3 regions of the Chryseobacterium sp. TQ-BC-N36 genome follow, and region 2 is predicted to be linked to each of the others. Evidence: riboswitches for the same ligand, from Rfam matches in the RefSeq annotation. Region 2 holds a riboswitch; each other region holds the start of a gene.

Region 1 (7,994 bases), 800 kb from region 2:
GTTTTCAGGCTGAATGATAATGTAACTGCAACCAGAAAAATGGCAGCAATCGCAAAACTGTTTCCGAAAGAATAATCGAATACAGAAAGATATTTTGACATAGCCAAGGCTGCCAAAGCTACAGGAGAAGAAAATCCTATGATCAGCGAAATCCAGCTTATAAGGTACCCAAACAACGGATGATAAGTTTCTTTAAGATAGATAAAATCACCTCCGTTTCCTTTAAAATGTGAGCCCAATTCAGCATAGCAAAAAGCCCCGAACAGAGCAAGGACTCCTCCAATGATCCATAGCAGGAAAATACTGTAGGTATTGGTAATATCGGATAGCTGAAACCCCAGGGTGGTAAAAATCCCTGTCCCGATCATATTGGAAACAACAATAGCTGTGGCTGTTTTCCAGCCTATCTGATGTGAGGTGGTACTCATTTAATGATTAAAAATTAAAATTAAGTCTTCCGAAGAAATAATTCCCCAGCGTTCCCATCTGAACCGGCGCATATTTAAATACTCCATAATATGAATTTTCATAAATCTGACGATCCGGGAAAACATCGAATACATTATTGGCTCCTATCGTAAAATTGATACTCTTAGTGATATTATAACCAACACTGATATCTGTAACTACCTTTGGTGAGAATTCCTGCACTCCTCCAAATGGATAGCCGTCTCTTATTACTTTACCAAAATAGGTATTTCTCACGAGAAAATTAAACTTCCCGATTCCATAATTTAGCCCTAATGAAGCTTTTGTTTTGGGAGACAGTGTTTCAATGATATTGATCTGATCCGGTCCAAAAAATTCATTCTGAGGGGTTCCCAGGTTTTCCGGAAAATGGAAATCTGTGATTTTCGTTTCTGTATAGTTTCCGGCAAGATTGATATTTAATTTTCCATTGCCAAGAATCCAGTCATAGGTTACTACGACATCTACTCCTTTCGTTTCGGTATCAATAGCATTGGCAAAGAATCTTCCGCTTTCTACCTCATTTCCCTGTCCTACTACTGCTGGATCTGACAATCTTGGATCTGTTATATTTCCAGTAATAACGATTCTGTCTTTTACTTTAATGATATATCCATCTACGGTTATCAACAGTCCTTTTACAGGGTTTAAAGTAAATCCGGCACTTCCGTTTACAGAGGTTTCCTGCTTAAGTTTATCAAATCCAAGAATTTCAGCGGCTTTGCTGTCATTACTAAAAATTCCTTTTGTAACAATCTTCTCGCCGGAAGTAGAAATATCCGCATAAGAGTTATTAAAATACTGCTGTTGAAGGGAAGGAGCCCTAAATCCTGTTCCCACTGCTGCTCTTACTGCATAATTTTTTATAAACTCATATCGTACAGCCAGTTTTCCATTCAGAGTATTTCCGAAATCTGAATAATTTTCAAATCTCGCAGCAGCATCAATATTCAGTTTTTTATCCAGATCATAAGAAACATCTGCATATACAGCTGTAGAATGCCTGTCTTTTTTCAATGCATTGTTTGGAGAAAACCCAATAAAGGATTGAGATCCACCTGCACCCAACACCGTTGCTCCTTCAGTGGCAATGTTTCCATTGATGTCATATTGGGAATAAGAAGCTTCATCACCGGCTTTGATCTGGTATTGTTCAAACCTGAATTCTCCTCCGAATGCGATGTTGAAACGGCTTATATTTTTGGAAACATCGAGGTTAACCGTATTTTGAAGAAAGCTGTGCGCGCCGGCGTAAAAACGTGTGGGTGATTTTGCCCCAAGTGAAGCATTATTGGTATTGTTTACATTATAATTGAAAGTATTACTTCCAAAGGTATTGCTAAGATCAAAAAGCCAGTCATTGGCATTATATTTTGCTCCCACAGCATAAGAAACATCATAGATCTGAGATGCCAGTGTGGGCTGAAAACCATTCGGGTAAATGGATGAAACGACATTAGATGTTTCGCTCGGAAGCCTTCTGAAACCAAAACCTCTTCCTTCTTTGATGCTGAAACCTCCGAAAGAATACAGTTTGAAGTTATCGTTGAAAGGATATTCCGAATTGAAAAATAACTGCCCCTGTCTGATCTGGGCATCCCCGATCTGAAAATTAAAATCGTCGCGGGTCAATCCTCTTTTTTGAATTTCTGCATCATCCGCAGCTCTGGCCGCATCGGGATCATCTGCAAATGCATAAGCAAAATTATTCTCAAAAATATCCAGGTCATGATTTTGTGTTCTTGTTGTCTTTCCTCTGTGGCTTAACTGCAGTGAAAGGTTAATATAACCGTCTTTCTTTCCTAATGAAGTTCCGTAGTTGGCTCCTGCCTGATAAGTATCACCATCGTTTCTTCCGCTTAATCCGTAAGTAAGGCTTGCCGAAGCTCCGACATTTTTCTTAAGAATAATATTGATCACCCCTGCAATGGCATCAGATCCATATTGTGCAGCAGCTCCATCTCTTAGAACTTCTATTCTGTCAATTGCAATCACGGGAATAGTACTTAGGTCTGTTCCTACAGATCCATTCCCTACTGTATTCTGGTAGTTTACCAAAGAAGTAGAATGTCTTCTTTTTCCGTTAAGCAAAACCAAGACCTGATCAGGTCCCATGCCTCTCAGGGTTACGGGATCAATATGCTCTGTACCATCTGAAGCAGACTGCCTCACGGCATTAAACGATGGAATCACATAATTCAGAAGATCCTGAGCTGTCATCTGTGGAGCGCTTCTCTGGATTTTGTCAATATTAATCACATCTACCGGAACTGGTGTCTCCAGCTTTGTTCTTTTGACATTACGGTTTCCAACGATGACAATATCCTCAATCTGTTTTCCTTTCTCCTCGCTCTCCTGAGCAGCCACCAAAATTACTCCAAGCAGCAATACGGCTGTACTTAATTTTTTCATTTTTTTGCCAATTAATCATTTACTCCAACGGATTCTTCCGCAGACACACAAGACTTCAAGAAATGGAATTCATATAGAGTATTGATCTCACTTATCTCCCCCTTTGGGTTGGAATTAGCACCTTTACACTTCTGGAACCGTGCAGGTTGCTAAGGTTTCACGGGGCCAAATCCCTCCACCTTTCTTGATAAATCTACCGCAAAAGTAGACTATTTTTTTGAACTTACAAAAAAAGACAAATCTGCTGATCCGCAAATTTGCCTTTTTACTGTATTGTATTTATTTTATAGAATAATCATCTTTTGAATTACCATTCCTGTGTCTGATTTCAGCTGTACCAGATAGGTTCCTGCCGGATAATTGATTTTCACTTCGCGGATGCCATTTTCCTTTTCCAGTTTGAATGAACTCAACCTTTTACCAGTCATATCAAAAATGGAAATCTCTCCGTTTTTTGCTTGGTTGTAAATTAATTTAGCTGCCCCGTTCCGAATCGGATTATCTGCAATCAGAAGAGATAGCTTGTTAGCGGCATTGGTACCCGCTGTTGATAAAGCACCTGCATAATTACCGAAGATTCTGAACTCTCCCGGCTGCAGAGTGATTGGTGTTATTATAGAAACCACATTCAAAATACTGTCATCCATCAGATTCTGCCATTGACCCGTGTAAGGAAAATAAGGAATAACATTTTGTACAGAAGTAGCATAATTGGCCAATACCACTATATTTTTTATCCCTGTGGTAATAGCTGTATCATATAAATAAATCCTGGTGATCAGTCCGTTTGGATCATTTGCAAGATTATTGGATTCTATGCTGTAAGTTTTGGTTTTGAAAATCTGATGAGCATTTCTGATCGCGATAATTTTAGCCCATGTATCATACACAGCCTTTCTGTTCACATTGGTATCATATCCTAAAGTGAATGCAACAGGTTTTTCATCCGTTCTGCAACTACTGTTGATGGAGCCGTCCGCACATCTGTTGATGCTGAATTCATAACCTAATTCTCCAAACTGCCAGATCATTTTAGGCCCCGGAATGGTAAAGAAGGTTGCACCGAAAGTTTTCATTCTGTCAAGAGCTGTATTCAGGTTTTTAACATCATAACTTCCATTTACTGCACCGTAGGCAAGATTTTTAAACATCAGTCTTTCCTCATCATGGCTTTCTCCATAGCCTACAGCACTCATATTCGTAAAGCCGTGAAGGCTGTGATTCATACGATCGTAGTTGCTGTTCTCCTTATATCCCATCGTATTCTGATTATAAGGGTCTGTCTGTTTATTCCAAAGCATAACACCTTTTCCTTCTGCTATTCTGTAGTTAGCCCATTGTTGTTCTTCTGCATCTGTTCCCAGATGTTCAAAGATCATGTAAGAATTTGGATCAATAGCCCATTGTCTGTCTGCATAGTGTTTCATAATATCCACTCTGTCCTGCTGATAAGCATTCGTACAGGCTTCATCATTTGCAGAGCAGCTTTGAGTGAATCCTTTGGTTAAATCCCAGCGGAATCCGTCTATGTGATATTCAGTAAGCCATTGCTGAAGACATCTTTCAACGTAATATTGCGTTGAAGGACTGGTATGGTTAAAATCATTGAATACATTGTATGAATGCTTTGGAACCTGATTAAAGTAAGGATTATCCGGGGCTACATCGCCATAGCCATCACCATCCGGATCTATGTTCCAGAGCCTTACTAAAGGTGAACGTCCTGTAGCGTGGTTGAATGCCACATCGAGAATCACCGCAATCCCGTTCTGATGGCAGAGGTCTACAAATTCTTTGAATTTTTCAGGAGTTCCATAAGCTTTGTCCAATGCATAATGGAAAGAAGTATTATATCCCCATGAAAGGTTTCCGTCAAATTCCATGATGGGAAGCAGTTCTATCGCATTGATTTTTAAATTCTTTAAATAAGAAATTTTATTGATTAATGACTGCCAGTTCTTTTCCTGAGTAAAGTCTCTCAATAATAATTCATAGACAACCAGATTTTCTTTGGCGGGTCTTTGAAAATTGGCAACCTGCCAGTTATAAGCAGTCTGCCCTGTTTTAAATGTTGAAACTTCAAAACCCTGTCCGGCAGGAAATGCAGGCAAGTTCGGGTAGGTAGCAGCAGAAATCCACTGATCATCATAAGAAGATAAAATTTGTGGTGAATAAGGGTCTGCTACTTTTCTCAGATCATTTGTCCTGTATTGGAAGGTGTAGAGCTGCTGAGGAGTCAAACCAATCAGTTCAATCCAGTACAGATCAGGATTAGCTGTATCTCTTTTCATTAAATACGTATCATTCACCATCCAGTTATTGAAGCTTCCGATGACATGGACAAAGTTTTTACCAGGAGCATATAAGGCCAGTCCTACTTTGGTCTGATCTGTCGGATGATAGTTGATTCCCTGTCTGATCCAGTTGGGTATTGCTTCAGAAACTACGTTTCTCGGGACTTGTAAAATAAATGTTGCAGCCTTAGAATTGGATCCCTGTGTGGCAACCAGCTCCATATTGGTATCCTGAGTAACGGTATAACTGTAGGAATAAGATTGTGAAGGCGTTGTTGCAGCATTGATAACAGTTCCGTTGGCTTTCAACTGAAATGTTGCGTTGACGTTGGTTGTCGCGGTGATATTGATAGAATTCCCTACCGGAACAGAGGTCAGGCTATTTGCCAGAGGATTGGTAAGGCTTAAGCTTAAAGTACCCACATTGACAAAAATATCAGGAGAAGTCTGATGTGATCCTGTTTTATCTTTTAATAAAAACCCAAACCTGCCGATTCCTGTTCTCCCAAAGAAAGCAGTTGGAGTAAAAGTAAGTGAATAGCTGTCTGTTGCAGCATTATAATTCAGCTTATTCAAATCGTTGGAACTGTTCCAGCTTCCATTGGTAGGACAATCCTGACTGTTCTGATAATTGGTATCAAACGACCAGCTCCAGATATAAATGGCGTTATTGGAAGCTCCCCAGGCAGATTCGTCAATCTGATCTCCCGGAACGGTAAGCGTAATAGCATCAGATTCATTGAACGGATTGGGAGAAATCGTATAATTAATCTGCCCAAACACACCCATTGTAATCAGCAGAAAAACAACGGAATAAAATTTTCTCATGTCTTATTTTTTATCGAATATAGGATTAATTTTTGTTCATATTGACTATTTTTATTCAGTTCCCGGTAATATTGCCGTTTTCAGAAGAAAATAAATAAAAAAGACTCATGAAATTTTCATGAGCCTTCCAATAAAAGTAATTGTAATGAACTATTTTTTATAGGGCGAATATCTTACCATTCAATTGGATTAATCTTTTATAATCTTTTTAGAAACGATCTGTCCGTTCTTTAATTTTAATTCTACGATGTATAATCCTGAAGCAAATTCAGTCATGTTGATCTGATTGTCCGAAAATTGCACATTCATTCTTTGTCCTACCGCATTGATAATATTTACTTTGTCAATCCCTGAATCAGATTTAACCATAAGAATTCCTTTTGTAGGGTTAGGATAGATTCTCACCACATCATTTTTAAGTTTAATTTCTGATGTGCTCAAAGAAGATGTAGGTTTGATGCATCTTACTGATGATCCCTGTCCTCTCATGGCACCAGCCGACGGATTCGCAATTGTTGATCCGATATACAGATATTTTCCTCCTAAGCTTGACGTATCAGAGCTCCAGAAATATCCTCTTTGTCCTACAAAAGTAAAGTCACCATTACCTGAGCTTCTATATCCACCTGCCGGTAATTTAAGATTACTGTTATAAGCAGTTGCCGGATTGGAGATACCTTCAGCCCCTACTAAAGCTGACCAGTCTGCCTGAGAGGGCATTTTCCAATCTGCACCTATTGCTTTACAAGGATCTGCTCCGACCGATGCATTAACATCAGCAACAGAGACACCAGTCCATGTATCTCCGCTTGCAAAACCAGCCCACCAAGCCGGAGAGCCCGCAATATACCCCCCTCCTGTAGCGCCTGTCCCTTCAGGAGTATTCGGTGATGGAGCCTGTACTACCTGAGAGTTTCTCAGCTGGTGGCCATCATCCCATCTTCCCCACTGGAAGAGATCTCCATATGAATTGGCATCAGCTGCTGATGAAGCAACCTGTGTACTTCCCAGGTTCTGCTGAAGCCATATTTTTCCATCTGCTCCTCTTACGGTAGTATAAGCAACCTGCTGGCCGCGATACATAAAACTTACACAGCCTATATCACCTGTATTGGTTCCGGGGTCTGTATTGCTGCATGTTTGTGGATTTAGGTTCAGAGAAATTCTTTTAACTTTTGTTGTATCATCGGAATACGCCAGAACCAGGTAATTTTGTGACTTATCTATGGCCAGATCGTTGTATTTTGCTTCACCATCTGAAACAAAGTCTCCCCCAAAAGGAATCCAGTTTTGTGAATCGTCTAACTTATAAACGGTATTTCTCAGGAAATTATCATTTTCGAAACGGCTGGCTACCACATATGGTGTTCCAGATCCGGTTACCGCCAGAGCAATGTGCTGAACTTTCCCATCTGAAAAGTTAGCATTTCCAACCTGGATCCAGGAGTTCCCGTCAAATTTTTTAACATTCAGTTTTTTTCCTTCTCCTGAATTTGAAACATAAGCTACATAAATAGTATTGGTTCCGTCCAAAGCGATATCAGCATTGTACTGCTCACCTGATGAAGCAGCATCTACAGCTCCTCCTCCTACCAGACTCCAATCTTGTAATGGGCCTGCATCTGTACTGTTCTGATAAACCTTTAAACCTCCGGAAACATTACATGTATAGATCATGTTATTGGTTCCGATAACCATTTCAGCAAATTCAGCACCTCCTGAAAATCCTGAATTTCCAACCTGCTCCCAGGCACCTCCAAAATATCGTTTTACTGTTCCGGAACCATAAGATCCATAAGTAAATATAATATTATCTGAAGATACTGCAGAAGCCTGGTAGTTCACAGCACTATCTGTAGCGTTAGGAAGCTGAGACCATAAAGATCCTGTAAACAGACGTACTTCCATTCCGGACCCAGGATAACTCAGCTGATTGGTATAATAAATACTGTTTCCGTTCGGGCTTACAGATAATGAATTGTAAGTGGCTAT
Region 2 (7,994 bases):
TATCAAATCACACAAATTCCTTCAATTTCCTCGGTGGGTAATCTTTCACCAGCTCCGCAATTGCTTTAATATGTTCGGGCGTTGTTCCGCAGCATCCTCCGATAATATTGATCAAGCCTTTTTCCACATATTCTCTGATCTGTCTTGCCATATCTTCGGGTGTTTCATCATATTTTCCGAAAGCATTCGGTAAGCCGGCATTCGGATATGCTGAAACATAGAATTCTGAATTATGGGCCAGTGTTTCAAGATAAGGAGTAAGCTGATCTGCTCCCAATGCACAGTTAAAACCTACGCTTAGTAAATTCAGGTGTGAGACAGAAATCAGAAAAGCTTCTGCCGTCTGTCCGCTCAATGTTCTTCCTGAAGCATCGGTAATGGTTCCTGAAACCATGATCGGAATTTTAATTCCTCTTTCATCCTGCAATTCATCAATGGCAAACAAAGCTGCTTTTGCATTTAAGGTATCAAAGATGGTTTCTACCAGAAGGATATCTGAACCTCCATCCAGTAACGCTTCACATTGCTGCTTGTATGCTACTCTTAATTCTTCAAAAGTAATAGCTCTGTATCCGGGATCATTAACATCAGGACTCAAACTTGCCGTTCTGTTCGTAGGGCCGATAGATCCTGCCACAAATCTCGGTTTGTCCGGATTTTTTGCTGTGTATTCATCACAGGCCTTTCTGGCAATTTTTGCCGATTCATAGTTCAGTTCATATACCAGATCTTCCATATGATAATCTGCCATGGCAATGGTAGTTCCTGAAAACGTATTGGTCTCAATAATGTCTGCCCCTGCTTCAAGATATTTCTTGTGAACTTCTTCAATGGCCTGAGGCTGTGTCAGAGAAAGCAGGTCATTGTTTCCTTTTACCGGATGTTCCCAATCCTTGAAACGCTCTCCGCGGTAATCTTCTTCTTCAAACTTATACCTCTGAAGCATCGTTCCCATGGCACCGTCAAGAATTAAAATTCTTTCGGATAGAGCTTTATATAATTGTTCTGAATTTTTCATTTTTAAATGTTTGATTAAATTCTGTTTCTATTGAATTAATCCAACGCCTGCTTAAGGTCCGCAATGATATCCTCTACATTTTCCAAACCTACTGAGCAGCGCACCAATCCTGCTGTAATCCCTACTTCATTTCTTTCTTCGTCTGAAAGCTTGGAGTGTGTAGTGGATGCCGGATGCGTAACGATCGTTCTTGTATCACCTAAGTTGGCAGACAGTGAACACATCTGTATCTTATCTAAAAAGGCTCTTCCGCCTTCTATTCCGCCTTTTATTTCAAAGGCTACGATATTTCCTCCAAGCTTCATCTGCTTTTTGGCGACTTCATAACTTGGGTGGGATTTAAGAAATGGATATTTTACGAGCTCTACATTCGGATGACTTTCTAAGAACTCAGCTACCTTCAATGCATTTTCGCAGTGTTTTTCTACACGGATAGCCAGTGTTTCAAAACTTTTTGATAATACCCATGCATTAAAAGGAGACAATGCAGGTCCTGTATTTCTTGCAAAAAGATAAATTTCTCTGATCAGATCTTCTTTTCCTACAGCTATTCCTCCTAATACCCTTCCCTGACCGTCAATCAGCTTTGTTGCTGAGTGTACAACAATATCTGCACCATATTTGATTGGCTGCTGAAGATAAGGTGTTGCAAAACAGTTATCTACAACAAATATAAGATTATGTTTTTTGGCGATCTGACCGAAAAACTCAAGATCCAGAATTTCAATAGCCGGATTGGTAGGGGTTTCAAGGTATAAGATCTTTGTATTAGGTTTGATATATTGTTCAACATTCGCTGCATCTTCTGCTTTGAAATAAGAAGTTTCAATATTCCATTTTGGGAAATATTTGGTGAACAAGGTGTGTGTCGACCCGAATACAGACTGACAGCTTACGATATGATCACCCGCATTTAACAAAGCTGCAAATGTAGAATAGATGGCTGCCATTCCTGTCGCAAAGGCATATCCTGCTTCTGCCCCTTCCATTTTAGCGATCTTATCTGTAAATTCTGTTACATTTGGATTGGAGAAACGGCTGTATAAATTTTTAGGTTTTTCTTCTGCAAAGCTTGCTCTCATATCTTCCGCATCCTGAAATATAAAACTGGAGGTAAGATATAGCGGCGTAGAATGCTCGTCAAACTGAGTTCTTTCAGTCTGGGTTCTTATTGCTGATGTTTCAAAATTTTCCATATAGTTTTAATTTGTCAATTTACCAATGTATCAATCTAACAGTTTAACAATAATATTCTTTCCATGCCAAGAATGACAATTACAGTAATTGTTACGCTGCTAAATTGGTAGATTGTTACATTAAATATTATTTCGTTTCACTTACTCTTAAAATATCCCCAAATACTCCTCTGGCCGTTACCTTTGCTCCGGCTCCGGCTCCCATAATCACGATCGGATTTTCTCCGTAGCTTTCTGTATAGATTTCAAAGATTGAATCTGAACCTTTCAGCTGTCCTAATGCAGAAGTTGCAGGAACAGAAACCAATTTTACATCCAGTTCCCCTTTATCCTTCTGCAGATCACCATGTAAATCACCCACGTATCTCAATACATGGTCAGGTTCCTGATTTTCTTTTATTTTCTGGTATTCTTCGTCCAGTTCTTCCAGTCTGGAAAGGAATTCTGATTTTGAAACCTCCAATAAGGTTTCCGGAACCAGATTCTGAATATTGATATCTCCGAACTCGTTGATCAAGTCTAATTCTCTCGCCAGGATCAGTAATTTTCTTGCAACATCATTTCCTGATAAATCTTCTCTCGGATCTGGTTCTGTGTATCCTTTTTCCAGAGCTTCATTAATGATGGTTGAAAATTTATCGTTCCTTAAAGAAAAATTATTGAAAACATAACTTAGCGTTCCGGAGAATACGCCTTTAATTCTGGTTATATTTTCTCCTGAAAGATGTAATAATTTGATGGTGTCAATTAATGGTAATCCTGCACCTACATTGGTTTCATACAGATAACGTCTGTTATTTTTGTTCAACGTATATCTTAGTTTTCTGTACTCCTCTATCGGAAGAGTATTGAAAATCTTGTTGGAAGAAACAAGATCGAATCCGTTTTCTGCTAAAGCATGATAGTTTTTTACAAAATCCTTGCTTGCCGTATTATCCACAACGATTAGATTCTCAAGTTGGTTTTCGTTGGAGAAATTGATTAATTCTTCAACGTTGGACGGATGTTGCGCTGTCAAAACCTCATCCCCCCAATTGGCATCAAACCCCTTTTTGTTGAAGGCAATTTTCTTTGAATTGGCTACCGCAACTACTTTAAGGTCTATTTTTTTACGTTTTTTAATTTCTTCAGCAGATTCAAGTACTTGCTCTATCAGGGTTTTTCCTACATTTCCGTGACCAATGATGGCCAGATGAACCGTCTTGGGCTTTTTGAAAATTTCAGATTCTATAATATTTCTTGTTTTCTCATCCTGCGAAGAAGTCACTACGATATTAACTCTGTTTTCGCCTGCTATCTGGTTTAACAGCAACGGAAAAACATTATTTCTTGCCAGTTCAGCAAAGACTTTATTAAAATCTTCTGCTACAAAACCGATCACAGAAACATTATTGATACTATAGATCTGGGAAACTTTTCCTGACTTTCTTTCTGCTTCAAATTCATCAATAAGACAAGCCACTGCCTTTTCGGCATCGTTTTCGTGAACCAGAATAGAAATTCCGTTTTCGATGGCCTGTTGAGAAATTACTCCTACACTGATACGCGCTAAGGTAAGCGCTTTAAAAATTCGTCCGTCAATCCCTATTTCTCCCAGGAAATCTTCTCCTTCAAATTTGACGATTGATCTGTTCTTCAAAAATTTTATTTCGTTAGCATTTTTCATTTTTCCTGTAAAATGTTTTTTATGATATTATTTAATTGTTGATATTCCATTAGGAAGGCATCATGCCCGTGTATAGATTGGATCTCGTGATAAGAAACATCCTTATTTTTCTCTTTTAAGTTTTCAAAACACATCCGGATTTCAGAAGCCGGGAAAAATAAGTCTGAATCTACGGAGATCATGCGCATTCGTGCCTGTATGTTCTCCAGTGCTGTTTCATCAGCATTTATATTCATCAGGAGATGATTCATCAGTTTATAAGCTTTTAAACTAAACCTTTCGTTTAGAGCATTACCATGATAAATCAGCCAGTCTTCTGATTCCAGGCGCTGTTTTTCCTGGTTATATTGGTTTTGAAATCTGTCATTGAGTGACTGCGGTGTTCTGTAACACAACATGGCATGAATTCTCGCTTTCTGTAATGGTTCTTCTTTATCATTTAATAAGAATTTCTGAACCAGACATTGTGAGTGAAGCCAATCGTGCGTTCTGTAATCGCAGGCAATGGGAATAAATATCTCTGCGAGATCCGGCTGCTGGGCAAGCATTTCCCAGGCAATTCCTCCTCCCAGAGAGCCTCCGATAATGGCATATAGTTTTTTGATCTGTAAAGCTTCAAGCCCTTTCAGGAATATCGCAGCGATATCTGAAGGGGTAAAGTCTTCATAGTCTTCAATTAAAAAATTGTCATAACCGTTTCCGGGTATGTTGAAACACAGAACAGTATATTGATCGGTATCAACAATCTGATTTTCTCCTACCAGCTGCTTCCACCAGCCTTTTTCTCCGGACACATTTGAGTTTCCGGTAAGAGCATGATTGATTAAAATGACGGGCGCTGTAAACAGATCTTTCCCAAAAAGCTGATAGCTTAATGAGATATTGTATTCCTTTTGGGAATAAGTTTGATACGTAAGATTAATATAGTTTAGTTCTGTTTTCAATTCTATTATGTTTAATACAATTGAAAATGCCACAGGAAATGGCTGAAAAGAACTTCAGTGAGTTATCTGTCCAAAATTATTTTTGGTAGAACGTAGCACCTTCTTTGCTTGCGCAAAGGGTTGCTAAGGTTTCATAGGGTCTAATCCCTCAACCTTTCTTGATAACATTTTCAATATTTGAATGAACGAATGGTGCAAAGGTAATTCTTTTCTTTCAATTTCAAAAAAAAATTATTTTAATATTTAAAAAAGCCCTTAAATACAAGTATTTCAAGCCCATATTAATAATTATTCAGATGAAAAAAATTGGAATTACCTGTCAAAAAAACTAACTTCGTATGGAAAAATGATGAGATATGACCGCCGAAAAAGAAAGATTACAAGATACCAAATGGAAAAACTGGGGACCTTATGTAAGCAACCGGCAGTGGGGAAATGTACGCGAAGATTATAGCCCGAACGGGAATGCCTGGAATTTTACCAATCATAATAATGCTGAAAGCTATGCTTACCGCTGGGGTGAAGAAGGTATTGCCGGAATTTCTGATGTAAAGCAGCTTTTATGTTTTGCCTTTTCGTTCTGGAACAAGAAAGATAAAATGGTAAAAGAACGATTCTTTGGTTTGAGCAATCCTCAGGGAAATCATGGGGAAGACATCAAAGAAATCTTTTATTATCTGGATAATACACCTACTCATAGCTATATGAAGATGGTTTACAAATATCCGATCAATGAGTTTCCGTATGATGATATTCTTATTGAGAATGGAAAACGCGGCAAAAAAGAACCTGAATATGAGCTTTTCGATACCGGTATTTTTGATAATGATGAGTATTTCGATATTTTCATTGAATACTGTAAGGCCGATCACAATGATATTCTGGCCAGAGTAACGATCTGCAACCGAAGCCAGCATGATGCCCCTATAGTGGTGGCTCCTACTGTATGGTTCAGAAATAACTGGAAATGGGGATATAATACCTACAAGGCAGAGCTGAGTGCTTCCCATGACGGAAGCATTACTATAGTCCATGACAGTATTTCAATCAAAAAGCTTTATTCCAGAAATACAAATGCAGAAACTGCATTTTGTGATAATGAGACGAATACTTCAAAGCTTTATGGAGCTCCCGTTGTTGAAAACACCTATTTCAAAGATGGGATAAATAATTTTATTACCCATCAAACGAACACCATAAATCCTGAAAAAAAAGGAACAAAAGCCTCTTTCCTTATAGATGAAACTGTGGGTTCAGGGGAATCAAAAGTTTTTGAATTCAGACTATGTCCTGAGGAAAAAGATGAACCTTTTGAAAATTTTGATACTATTTTTAGTGTAAGGCAAGCCGAAGCTGAAGAGTTTTATAGCGAAATTCAGAATGATACCGTCAGTGAAGATGAAAGAAATGTTCAGAGACAGGCTTTTGCCGGGCTTCTCTGGAATAAACAATTCTATCATTACAATATTGGAAAATGGCTAAAAGGAGATCCTAACTTTGAAGCTCCAAGAAACTTCAACGAATATGTAAGAAATACGGAATGGAATCATCTCCACAACAAGGATATTATTTCCATGCCTGACAAATGGGAATATCCATGGTATGCGACGTGGGATCTGGCATTTCACTGTGTTCCTTTTTCTATCATTGATGCTGAATTTGCTAAGGGACAGCTTTTATTGCTTACCAAAGAATGGTATATGCATCCTAACGGACAGCTTCCTGCCTATGAGTGGAATATGAGTGATGTAAATCCGCCTGTGCATGCCTGGTCATGCTTCCGTGTTTTTAAAATTGATGAAAAAAATAATGGAAAACCGGATTTATTATTCTTAGAGAAAGTATTCCAGAAACTGCTTCTTAATTTCACATGGTGGGTAAACCGAAAAGACAAAAACGGCAAAAATATCTTTGGCGGGGGCTTCCTTGGCCTTGATAATATCGGTGCTTTTGACCGAAATATAGAATTAAAGGATGGCCAACATCTTGAACAGGCTGACGGAACAAGCTGGATGGCCATGTATGCATTGAATATGATGCGCATTGCAATGGAACTTGCTCAATATTATCAGGTATATGAAGATATGGCGATCAAGTTTTTTGAGCATTATCTTTACATCGCTGAAGCTATGGAAAATCTCGGTGAAGGAACAAAGGGTCTTTGGAATGAGGAGGACGGATTTTTCTATGATGTGCTTCAGCTTGGAAACGGAGACAGCGTTTCTTTGAGATTAAGAAGTATTGTAGGTTTGATCCCCATGTTTGCCGTTGAGATTGTAGACCACCGTTTATTGGAAAAGATGCCTAATTTCAGAAGCAGAATGGAATGGATCTTAAAAAATAAACCGGAGCTCACGAAACTTGTTTCCCACTGGGATGAGGAAGGCCACGGAAGAAAACATCTGATGAGTATCCTCCGCAAAAACAGGCTTACTAAAGTTCTGACCAGAATGCTTGACGAAAAAGAATTTTTAAGTACTTACGGAATCCGGGCCATGTCTAAGGTATATGAGGAAAATCCCTTTATATTCTCAGTACATGGAACTGAAAATATAGTGTACTATACGCCAGCAGAAAGTGACAGCCGGATGTTTGGCGGAAACAGCAACTGGCGAGGCCCTATCTGGTTTCCTATTAACTTTCTGATTGTAGAAAGCTTGCAGCGTTTCCACTATTATTATGGAAACAGCCTGAAAGTAGAACTTCCAACGGGAAGCGGTGATAAAAAAAATCTTGATGAAGTGGCTCAGAATATCAGCAAAAGACTCTGTTCGATATTCTTAAAAGATGAGCATGGGCAGCGGGCCTTCAATGGAGGTAATCCGAAGTTCAATTATGATAAACATTTCAGGGATTATATCACATTCTTTGAATATTTTCATGGAGATAACGGCCGGGGTGTAGGGGCTTCTCACCAGACAGGATGGACTGCCACTGTGGCGAAACTTATAAAACCAAGACTTACCTTCTAGATGAGAATGAGTAATTAGTAATAGGCAATAGAAAAGCCGGATGAATCATCCGGCTTTTCTATTTTTTTTAATGAGAGATTAAATTTTTTCTCCGTTCACATATACCTCATATCCGATTTCTACATTCGGTTCTAAAGTTTTTGATACAGAACAGTATTTTTCAAAAGAAAGCTCCGCAGCTTTTAGTGCCTTTTTAGG
Region 3 (7,994 bases), 150 kb from region 2:
AATATACAAAACCACTATTCTATATATATTTCTTTTAAAGGTAAAGATATGGCTGCTACAAGTATTCGATCTTCTACTTTTGGAGAGATTCCTCCCTCTTCTCATGAGAAGATCTATCTCAAAAAAATTGATGGAAAACCAATTTCAGACACGGTATACATTAGCTTTCCAAATAAAGTTTATACATTTTATTACAAATAATACTTATGTAATCTTCCCAAAATCCGGAACATTTAAAAACAATATCTTTATAATGTTTCAAAGTCGGGGCCTTCGAAAAGCGGGAGATTAACCAATTATTTAATAATCCAATGGAAAATAATAAACCCGAATTAAAAAAAGCAGACATTAAAAAACTTATTGAGGCTTTGCTTAATAAGTTAGAAAAATTAAATGATTCAACCTCTTTTACTTTTAATAATGACTTGTATTGGAATATTACTGATGAAGAATTATATGATCCATATAAGGATCCCAAAGAATTAACAATGGGAAGTTTAATTGAGGATTGGGAATTTTTGCAAAATTTTTTAGATGGAAAACGAGAGATAATAGATTATGATTTATATAAAATTGCATCTCTTATAAGATTTCTAGGGAAAAGTATGATTATTACAGAAGCTCAGAATATAAGTAATCCTTAAATAGTAAAAAATAATTTAAAATAAAACCGTTGCTCTTTTAGCAACGGTTTTTTAATTAAAAAACCACCGCAAAAGCAGTGGCTAAAAAAAATCAATCTAATTATGGACTATACCTCATAAATTCGGGTTATTCTCAAACTCTCTCTGCGGAATACTGAATAAATAATAAGTACTGTTTGGGGTGAAAGCAGATTTATCCGGGAAATCAAGAACAGAATGCCCTCTTCCATCTACTGTTTTTACCGTTCCGTCTGGTGTAATGACCTGAACTTTTACCGGTTTGCCGTCAGCATCCACAAACGGTTTTCTCACTACTGTTCCCTGCGTTCTGATAATATCTGAAAGGGAGAAGCCTTCTCCAAACAATTCTTTTCTTCTCTCGATCAACACTGCATCTACCACAGCATTTTGTGATAACGAGCCATTATAAATATTGGCATTTCTTGCTGATTTCAATTGGTTCAATACGGCTACTGCCTGAGATACATTTCCGCTTCTTGCTTCAGCTTCCGCTTCGATCAGGTACATTTCAGCAGCTCTCATATACACAATATCTGCAATAAGGGTGGGTTTGAATTTAAACTTGGCATATCTCAGCAATCCTTCCCTACCTTTCTGTCCGTCCCATGAAAATAACTGGTATCTGATATCATTGGTATCAAAAAGGTCCTTAAAATAAGGGTCTGCCATAAAGCTGTAATAATAGCTCCCTGAGGAAGAAACATCCAGATAATGGAAGGCATAACTTTCATCAGACTGTTCCTGGGTCTGCGCATGTCCCCAGATCCATTCTGCATTGTTGATGTCATTAAAGCCATCTTTATATTTTTCCGGAGCCATCAGCGGGAAACCTTCCCTTGCAATTTTTGCTGATGCTGAAGCTTTACTCCACTCGCCCGTATTCAGGTAAGTTCTTGCTAAAAGTCCGTTCACTACAGAACGGTTGATCTTATCTTTATTATTTCTTGTATAATTTTTCAACAGGTTATCAGCATCGGCAAGATCACTTTTAATCAAAGTATAGATTTCTTCCAGACTTGCTCTTTTCTTCCCTACCGTACTGGTTGTTGAAGGCTCCGTATAAATGGGAGCCGTTAATGCTGACTTGTCTTTCAGGTAACTAAACTGATAAAAACTCGCCAGATTCAGATAACAGAAGGCGCGTAATGCCTTTGCCTGTCCTTTTACCTGGTCTTTTTTCTCCTGGCTGCCTTCTGTACCATCAATTCTTGTAATGACATTATTCATATTATTGATAGTGGAATACAACAGAGACCAGATAAATAACGGCCGGCTTGCTGTATTATTCACCATTTCTGTAAAAGCATAAGTAGAAGCAAAACCGTATTTATTCGTCAATACTGCCACATCACTTCCCATCGCATCGCTGGCTCTTAACACTGTGGAATACCCAATATTGGCATACGTTGTCCCATCATTATTAAATTTTGCCCAGGTACCGTTCACTACTGTTTCAGCACTTTCAGCGGTTTTGAAAACCTCCACGCTGTTGGCCTGATCAGTCGGAGCTGTGTCCAGGTCATTTTCACAGCTTGTCAGCGACAAAAATCCAATGAACACAAACGATAAGTATTTTAATTTTTTCATTTTTCAATTTTAAAAGGTTAAAGCGTTGCCTGAAGACCAAAAGTGATCGTTCTCATAGCAGGATATCTGTAATAAGTTGTTCCATCCAAAGCCTGTTCAGGATCCATTCCTTTATGTTTATAGAAGGTCAGAAGATTTTCTGCCTGGATATAAATTCTGAATTTTTTAAGTCCAATTTTCTCAAAATAATCTTCAGGAAGTGTGTATCCTAAACTGACATTTTTCAGTCTTGCGTAAGTGCCGGAATACAGGAATCTTGAAGAGGTTGATGTCCAGTTATTCGTTGTTGTACTTAATGCAGGAACATCTGTGTAAGGATTATCAGGCGTCCACCTGTTCAGTATTTCGGAACTCCATGCTCGTCCTCCCGAACTTCCGTTATGCATGATGGAGGTATAATCGGTATCTAAAACTTTTCCGCCGATTTTGAATGTCAGTAATCCTGAAAAATCAAAATTCTTATAAGTAATACTGGTACTGATTCCCCCTGTCAGTTTAGGCAATGCAGAGCCTTGTAGCAGTTTTGTTGCTTTAGAATATTCTGAAGTAGTTCCTTCCACTGAATTCCCGTTAGCATCGGTAGTAACTGTTTTCCACAAAGGCTTTCCATTGCTCGGATCTACTCCTACCCATTCCGGAATAAAGAAATCATATACTGAGCCTCCTACTGTCAGCAACTTAGTTCCTACAACCAAAGAACCTCCGGGTAACTTGGTCACTTTATTATTTAAAGTACTCAGATTCACATCTACATTCCACTGGAAATCATCATTTTTAACTGGCGTTGTAAATAATGAAAATTCAAACCCTGTATTCTGAATTGTTCCGATATTCGCAGGATAATCACTGATTCCCAGCGATGGCGCCACCGGCATATTGAACAGAAGATCCTGGCTTTTTCTTTTGAAGTATTCGATATTTCCTTTAATTCTGTTATTCAGAATCGCGAACTCCAATCCAACATTTAAATTAAGATTGGTTTCCCATTTCACATTATTGGTAAATGTCTTTTCCAGCGTTGTGCCCGGCTCTCCGCCAAGGCTGATAAATCGATATAATTCCTGATATGCATAGTAAAGCGGCTGTCCGTTAGGTCTAAGCAATTTGTCATTTCCCTGACCTCCATAGCTGGCACGTAATGTCAACTGATTGAAGACGTTCAAGCTCTTAACAAATTCTTCATTGGATATTTTCCATGAACCTCCTACTGACCAGAATCTCCCCCATCTGTTATCTTTCGCAAATCTTGAAGAGCTGTCTGCCCTTCCTGATGCAGATAGGAAATAGGTATTGTTATAATCATATTCAACTTTTCCCAGGAAACTCAACAGGCTTAATTTATTGCTGTTTCCACTGAAACTTCCCAGCAGAGAAGCAGCGTCCGGCTCATAATAGTATGGCAGAGAAAATTGGCTTCTGGTCCCGGAAATCGTCTGATAATCGTACTTATAGAATTCATGTCCTGCTAATGCATTAATGTGATTTTTTCCAAACTTTTTATCATACGTCAGAATATTACTGGTTGTATACGAAAGCGTTCTGGTATTCGTTTTCGTCACCGAACCCCCAATTTCAGCCCCTTGTCCAAGCAGTGGATTTGAATAATAATGTCCGTTATAATTCACCAGATCAACAGAAAAACTCGTTTTGAATTTGAGTTCCGGCAGGAAAGTAAATTCCATGAATCCTTTTCCTGAGAAGTTATCTTCTTTATTTTCGTTTTTATCTAATGGCAGGGTCGCAGCGGCATTCTGATTCTGAAGAGCATTGGTAGGCCTGTATTTTCCAAAATCATAAACCGGATTTCCATCTGCGCCCAAAACATAAGCTCCATCTGCATTTCTTTCATAATAAGGATAGAATGAAGGAATGAATCTTGCCGCATTGATGATATTACTGGCCTTTGAATCCGAGGAAGTCGGCGCCTGCTGAATACTGTTAGTATAGCTTAAGTTTACCCCAACATTCAACCATTTTTTAACTTCAGAATTGACCTTTAATCGGGTATTATACCTTTTAAAACCAGATTCAATAGCCATCCCTTTGTCATCCAGATAACCAAGGGAAAAGAAGTAGTTACTTTTCTCACTTCCCCCGCTGATATCGAGATCTACCTGATTTCTTGATGCCACTCTCTGTAAAATATCTCTCCAGTCATCATTCCAGAGTGGTGAAGCGCCGGGCAATAGCTTTCCATCTGTTCCTACCGGTTTTGGATAGGCCGTTCCATAAGGATTGATACCAAGTGTTGAAACAAGATTGTCAGTAGCCATCTGAGCAGCTTGCTGAGCATTCACTTTACCAGACTGATATCCGTTTCTCAATGCCTCCCAGTATAATTGGAAATACTGATCCGTACTGACCTGTTGATAATCTTTTACTGCTCTTCCGGAGAATCCCTGACTGATGTTAAAATTAACTTTTGATTCTCCTTTTTTACCAGATTTTGTAGTAATAATGATAATCCCGTTTGCTCCTCTTGAACCATACAAAGCACTTGCTGTAGCATCTTTCAGCACACTGATAGATTCTATATCGCTTGGGCTTATAGAATTCAGGTTACCGTCAAAAGGAATCCCATCCACTACATATAAAGGATCACTGGAAGCGCTTATTGAGCCAATTCCTCTGATCCGTATGGTAGAAACGGCTCCTGGCTGGCCCGATGCACTTGTCGTCTGAATTCCTGCAACCTGCCCTTCTAATGCTTTGGTAATATTGGTTACAGGTCTGTTATTGATCTTATCGCTGGAAATCGTAGCCAAAGAACCGGTATAGCTGTTTCTTTTTGCTTTTCCGTAGGCTACCACCACTACTTCATCAATTTCTTTTTCATGAAGACTATCTTGTTTCAGCCTGGAATTCTGTGCCTGTACGCTGGCAATTCCAAGAAAAAATGCAGCAACCGGAGGGATCCACACTTTAGAATTAAATGAATTTTTATTAATCATAATCAATTTTATTTATCATATATTAAAATTTAGCCCTTTGCCGAATATTCAGCAAAGGGCATCGATAAATACGAAAACCAAATGCTTATTTTCCCTTAAAAGGCTGAATGTAACACCTTGCCTCCACAGGTAGGTTGTTAAGATTTCACAGGGTCAGTTCCCTCCATCTTTCTTTATAAGCCGATCGAAATATGTCTGCAAAGCTAAAAACTTTTAGTCTACAAAACAAGTAGACTTATTTATTTTTCATGATAAATTTTCAGAAATTAACTTAATTTTTGAATAAACTCCATGACATTAACGAGTTAAGCACATTATCATTTTCTTAAACATGATAAATATCATTATCAATAATTCAATTAAAAAAAAGCAGATTCCCTAGAGTTTTTTTTGAGACTTAATGGAAAAAAGTTTTTAATTTTATGGTATGAAAGTTTTGATCATCAATGGCCCTAACCTCAATCTGTTAGGCACAAGAGAACCGGAAATCTATGGTAACGTCTCCATGGAAAGCTATTTGGAAGTTTTAAGATCCGAGTTTACCTCTTATGAATTAAAATATTACCAGTCAAATATTGAAGGAGAGCTTATCAACAGACTTCAGGAAGATGACTTTGATGCAGTTGTGATCAATCCTGGGGCTTATACTCATTATTCGTATGCGATTGCAGACTGTTTAAAAAATATCAGAAAACCCAAGGTTGAGGTTCACATCAGCAATATCTACAAAAGAGAAGAGTTCAGGCAGAAATCTGTAACAGCGGCAAATAGTGATGCTGTTTTATCCGGCTTTGGGATGGCTGGATATCGATTAGCTTTACTAAGTTTAAAATAATTTACATTTTTTTATTTGCTCCTGGATTGCACAGGCTCTCACAGATGTTTATGGTTATAAAATAATTAATGAAGATAAAGGATCAAATTTACTGTAATGCTATTGGAAACTACTCCAATCAATTAACAAAGAGAAAATCTTATGTTATTGAGGAAACAAATCCGAGAAATATAAAAATCTGTAATGATGAAGGAAAACTCAGATGGTATCCTAAGTTTTATTTCAGCTTGGAGAAAGAGCCGAAAATTGTATCCATCCATATTGATGATGAAATAGAGAATACCGAATCTGATGCGATAGAAGTCACTATTGAACTTTCCAATAAAGAAAAATATTGGCTGACATTTACCACTCCAAAATATCTGGATAAAATATTGAATGAAGAATCCTATTTTTCTTCAAAACATTTTATGATCATAAAACATCTAACTGAAGCATCAATCAAATCAACAGTCCTAAAACTGGATGAACAGAATGAGTTGATTAAGAACTGTAAAAAATATTAATAAAAGAAAGCCCCATCAGTGATGAGGCTTTTTATGCTTATTGATAACTATTAGATAGTCTGTTCCTGTAACTGAGGCCCCGAAGCAACTAACTTCTTACCTTCTTCAGTATCACAGTACTGCTCAAAATTTTTGATGTATCTTGAAGCAAGATCTTTTGCTTTTTCTTCCCATTCTGAAGCATTTTCATATGTATCTCTTGGATCTAAGATCCCCGTAGAAACATTAGGTAATTCAGTAGGAATTTCCAGGTTCATGATCGGAACCTGAGTTTTAGGAGCGTTTTCAATAGAACCGTCAATGATTGCATCGATGATTGCTCTCGTATCTTTTAGAGAAATTCTTTTCCCGGTACCATTCCAACCAGTGTTCACCAGATAGGCTTTAGCACCATGTTCTTGCATTTTACCAATCAGTGTTTTAGAATACATTGTTGGGTGCAGTGTAAGGAATGCTTCACCAAATGCAGGTGAGAAAGAAGGTTCCGGCTCCGTAATTCCTCTTTCTGTTCCGGCTAATTTTGATGTATATCCGCAAAGGAAGTGGTATTGAGCCTGATCTTCGTTCAGGATAGAAACCGGAGGAAGTACACCGAATGCATCTGCTGAAAGATAAACAATCTTCTTAGCATGACCTGCTTTAGAAGGCAATACAATTTTATTGATATGATAGATTGGATAAGAAACCCTTGTATTTTCTGTGATTGATCCATCTGTGTAATCAGCTACTCCATTGTTTACCACAACGTTTTCAAGAAGTGCATCTCTCTTGATAGCCCTGAAAATATCCGGTTCCTTTTCTTCCGATAAGTCAATTACTTTGGCATAACATCCCCCTTCATAGTTGAATACTCCGTTATTATCCCATCCATGCTCATCATCACCGATAAGATACCTCTTAGGATCTGCTGATAAGGTAGTTTTACCAGTTCCTGAAAGGCCAAAGAATAAAGCCACATCACCTTTTTCTCCTACGTTTGCAGAACAGTGCATTGAGGCCATACCTTTTAACGGCAGGTAATAGTTCATCATGGCAAACATTCCTTTCTTCATTTCACCTCCGTACCATGTACCTCCGATGATCTGTAACCTTTCAGTAAGGTTGAACATAATGAAGTTTTCAGAGTTCAGTCCCTGAGCCTCCCAGTTAGGATTTGTTGTTTTTGATCCGTTGATTACGGTGAAATCCGGCTCACCGAAGTTTTCAAGTTCATAGTGAGAAGGGCGAATGAACATGTTGGTAACGAAATGCGCCTGCCATGCTACTTCAACAATAAATCTTACTTTAAGTCTTGTATCTGCATTCGTACCACAGAAAGCATCCACAACATAAATTTTCTTAGCTTCAGAAAGCTGATTCATCACTAGTTCTTTACAAGACCCGAAAATTTCCGCAGTAGTAGGTAAATTTACTTTACCATCCCAGAAAATTGTATCTCTTGTAACATCAT

The links. A riboswitch is a leader RNA that binds a small molecule or an ion and turns the genes downstream of it on or off. The one in region 2 is predicted to bind S-adenosylmethionine.
Region 1: another riboswitch for S-adenosylmethionine. It lies ahead of AC3FI7_RS15175 (TonB-dependent receptor plug domain-containing protein); the one in region 2 lies ahead of AC3FI7_RS18950 (alpha/beta fold hydrolase).
Region 3: another riboswitch for S-adenosylmethionine. It lies ahead of AC3FI7_RS18200 (SusC/RagA family TonB-linked outer membrane protein); the one in region 2 lies ahead of AC3FI7_RS18950 (alpha/beta fold hydrolase).

Annotation. Positions count from the first base shown of each region.
Region 1 is NZ_CM178175.1:3,403,003-3,410,996, forward strand. Features, by position in the region: gene AC3FI7_RS15170 (APC family permease) at 1-428, opposite strand, end outside; gene AC3FI7_RS15175 (TonB-dependent receptor plug domain-containing protein) at 436-2,880, opposite strand; SAM riboswitch class I at 2,969-3,074, opposite strand; gene AC3FI7_RS15180 (alpha-amylase family glycosyl hydrolase) at 3,165-6,002, opposite strand; gene AC3FI7_RS15185 (T9SS type A sorting domain-containing protein) at 6,192-7,994, opposite strand, start outside.
Region 2 is NZ_CM178175.1:4,205,534-4,213,527, reverse strand. Features, by position in the region: gene AC3FI7_RS18965 (homocysteine S-methyltransferase family protein) at 8-1,018, opposite strand; gene AC3FI7_RS18960 (O-succinylhomoserine sulfhydrylase) at 1,054-2,214, opposite strand; gene AC3FI7_RS18955 (ACT domain-containing protein) at 2,342-3,880, opposite strand; gene AC3FI7_RS18950 (alpha/beta fold hydrolase) at 3,877-4,824, opposite strand; SAM riboswitch class I at 4,884-4,992, opposite strand; gene AC3FI7_RS18945 (MGH1-like glycoside hydrolase domain-containing protein) at 5,181-7,796, shown strand; gene AC3FI7_RS18940 (OsmC family protein) at 7,875-7,994, opposite strand, start outside.
Region 3 is NZ_CM178175.1:4,057,419-4,065,412, reverse strand. Features, by position in the region: gene AC3FI7_RS18215 (hypothetical protein) at 1-201, shown strand, start outside; gene AC3FI7_RS18210 (hypothetical protein) at 312-644, shown strand; gene AC3FI7_RS18205 (RagB/SusD family nutrient uptake outer membrane protein) at 759-2,252, opposite strand; gene AC3FI7_RS18200 (SusC/RagA family TonB-linked outer membrane protein) at 2,270-5,203, opposite strand; SAM riboswitch class I at 5,286-5,385, opposite strand; gene AC3FI7_RS18195 (type II 3-dehydroquinate dehydratase) at 5,631-6,038, shown strand; gene AC3FI7_RS18190 (hypothetical protein) at 6,107-6,544, shown strand; gene pckA (phosphoenolpyruvate carboxykinase (ATP)) at 6,595-7,994, opposite strand, start outside.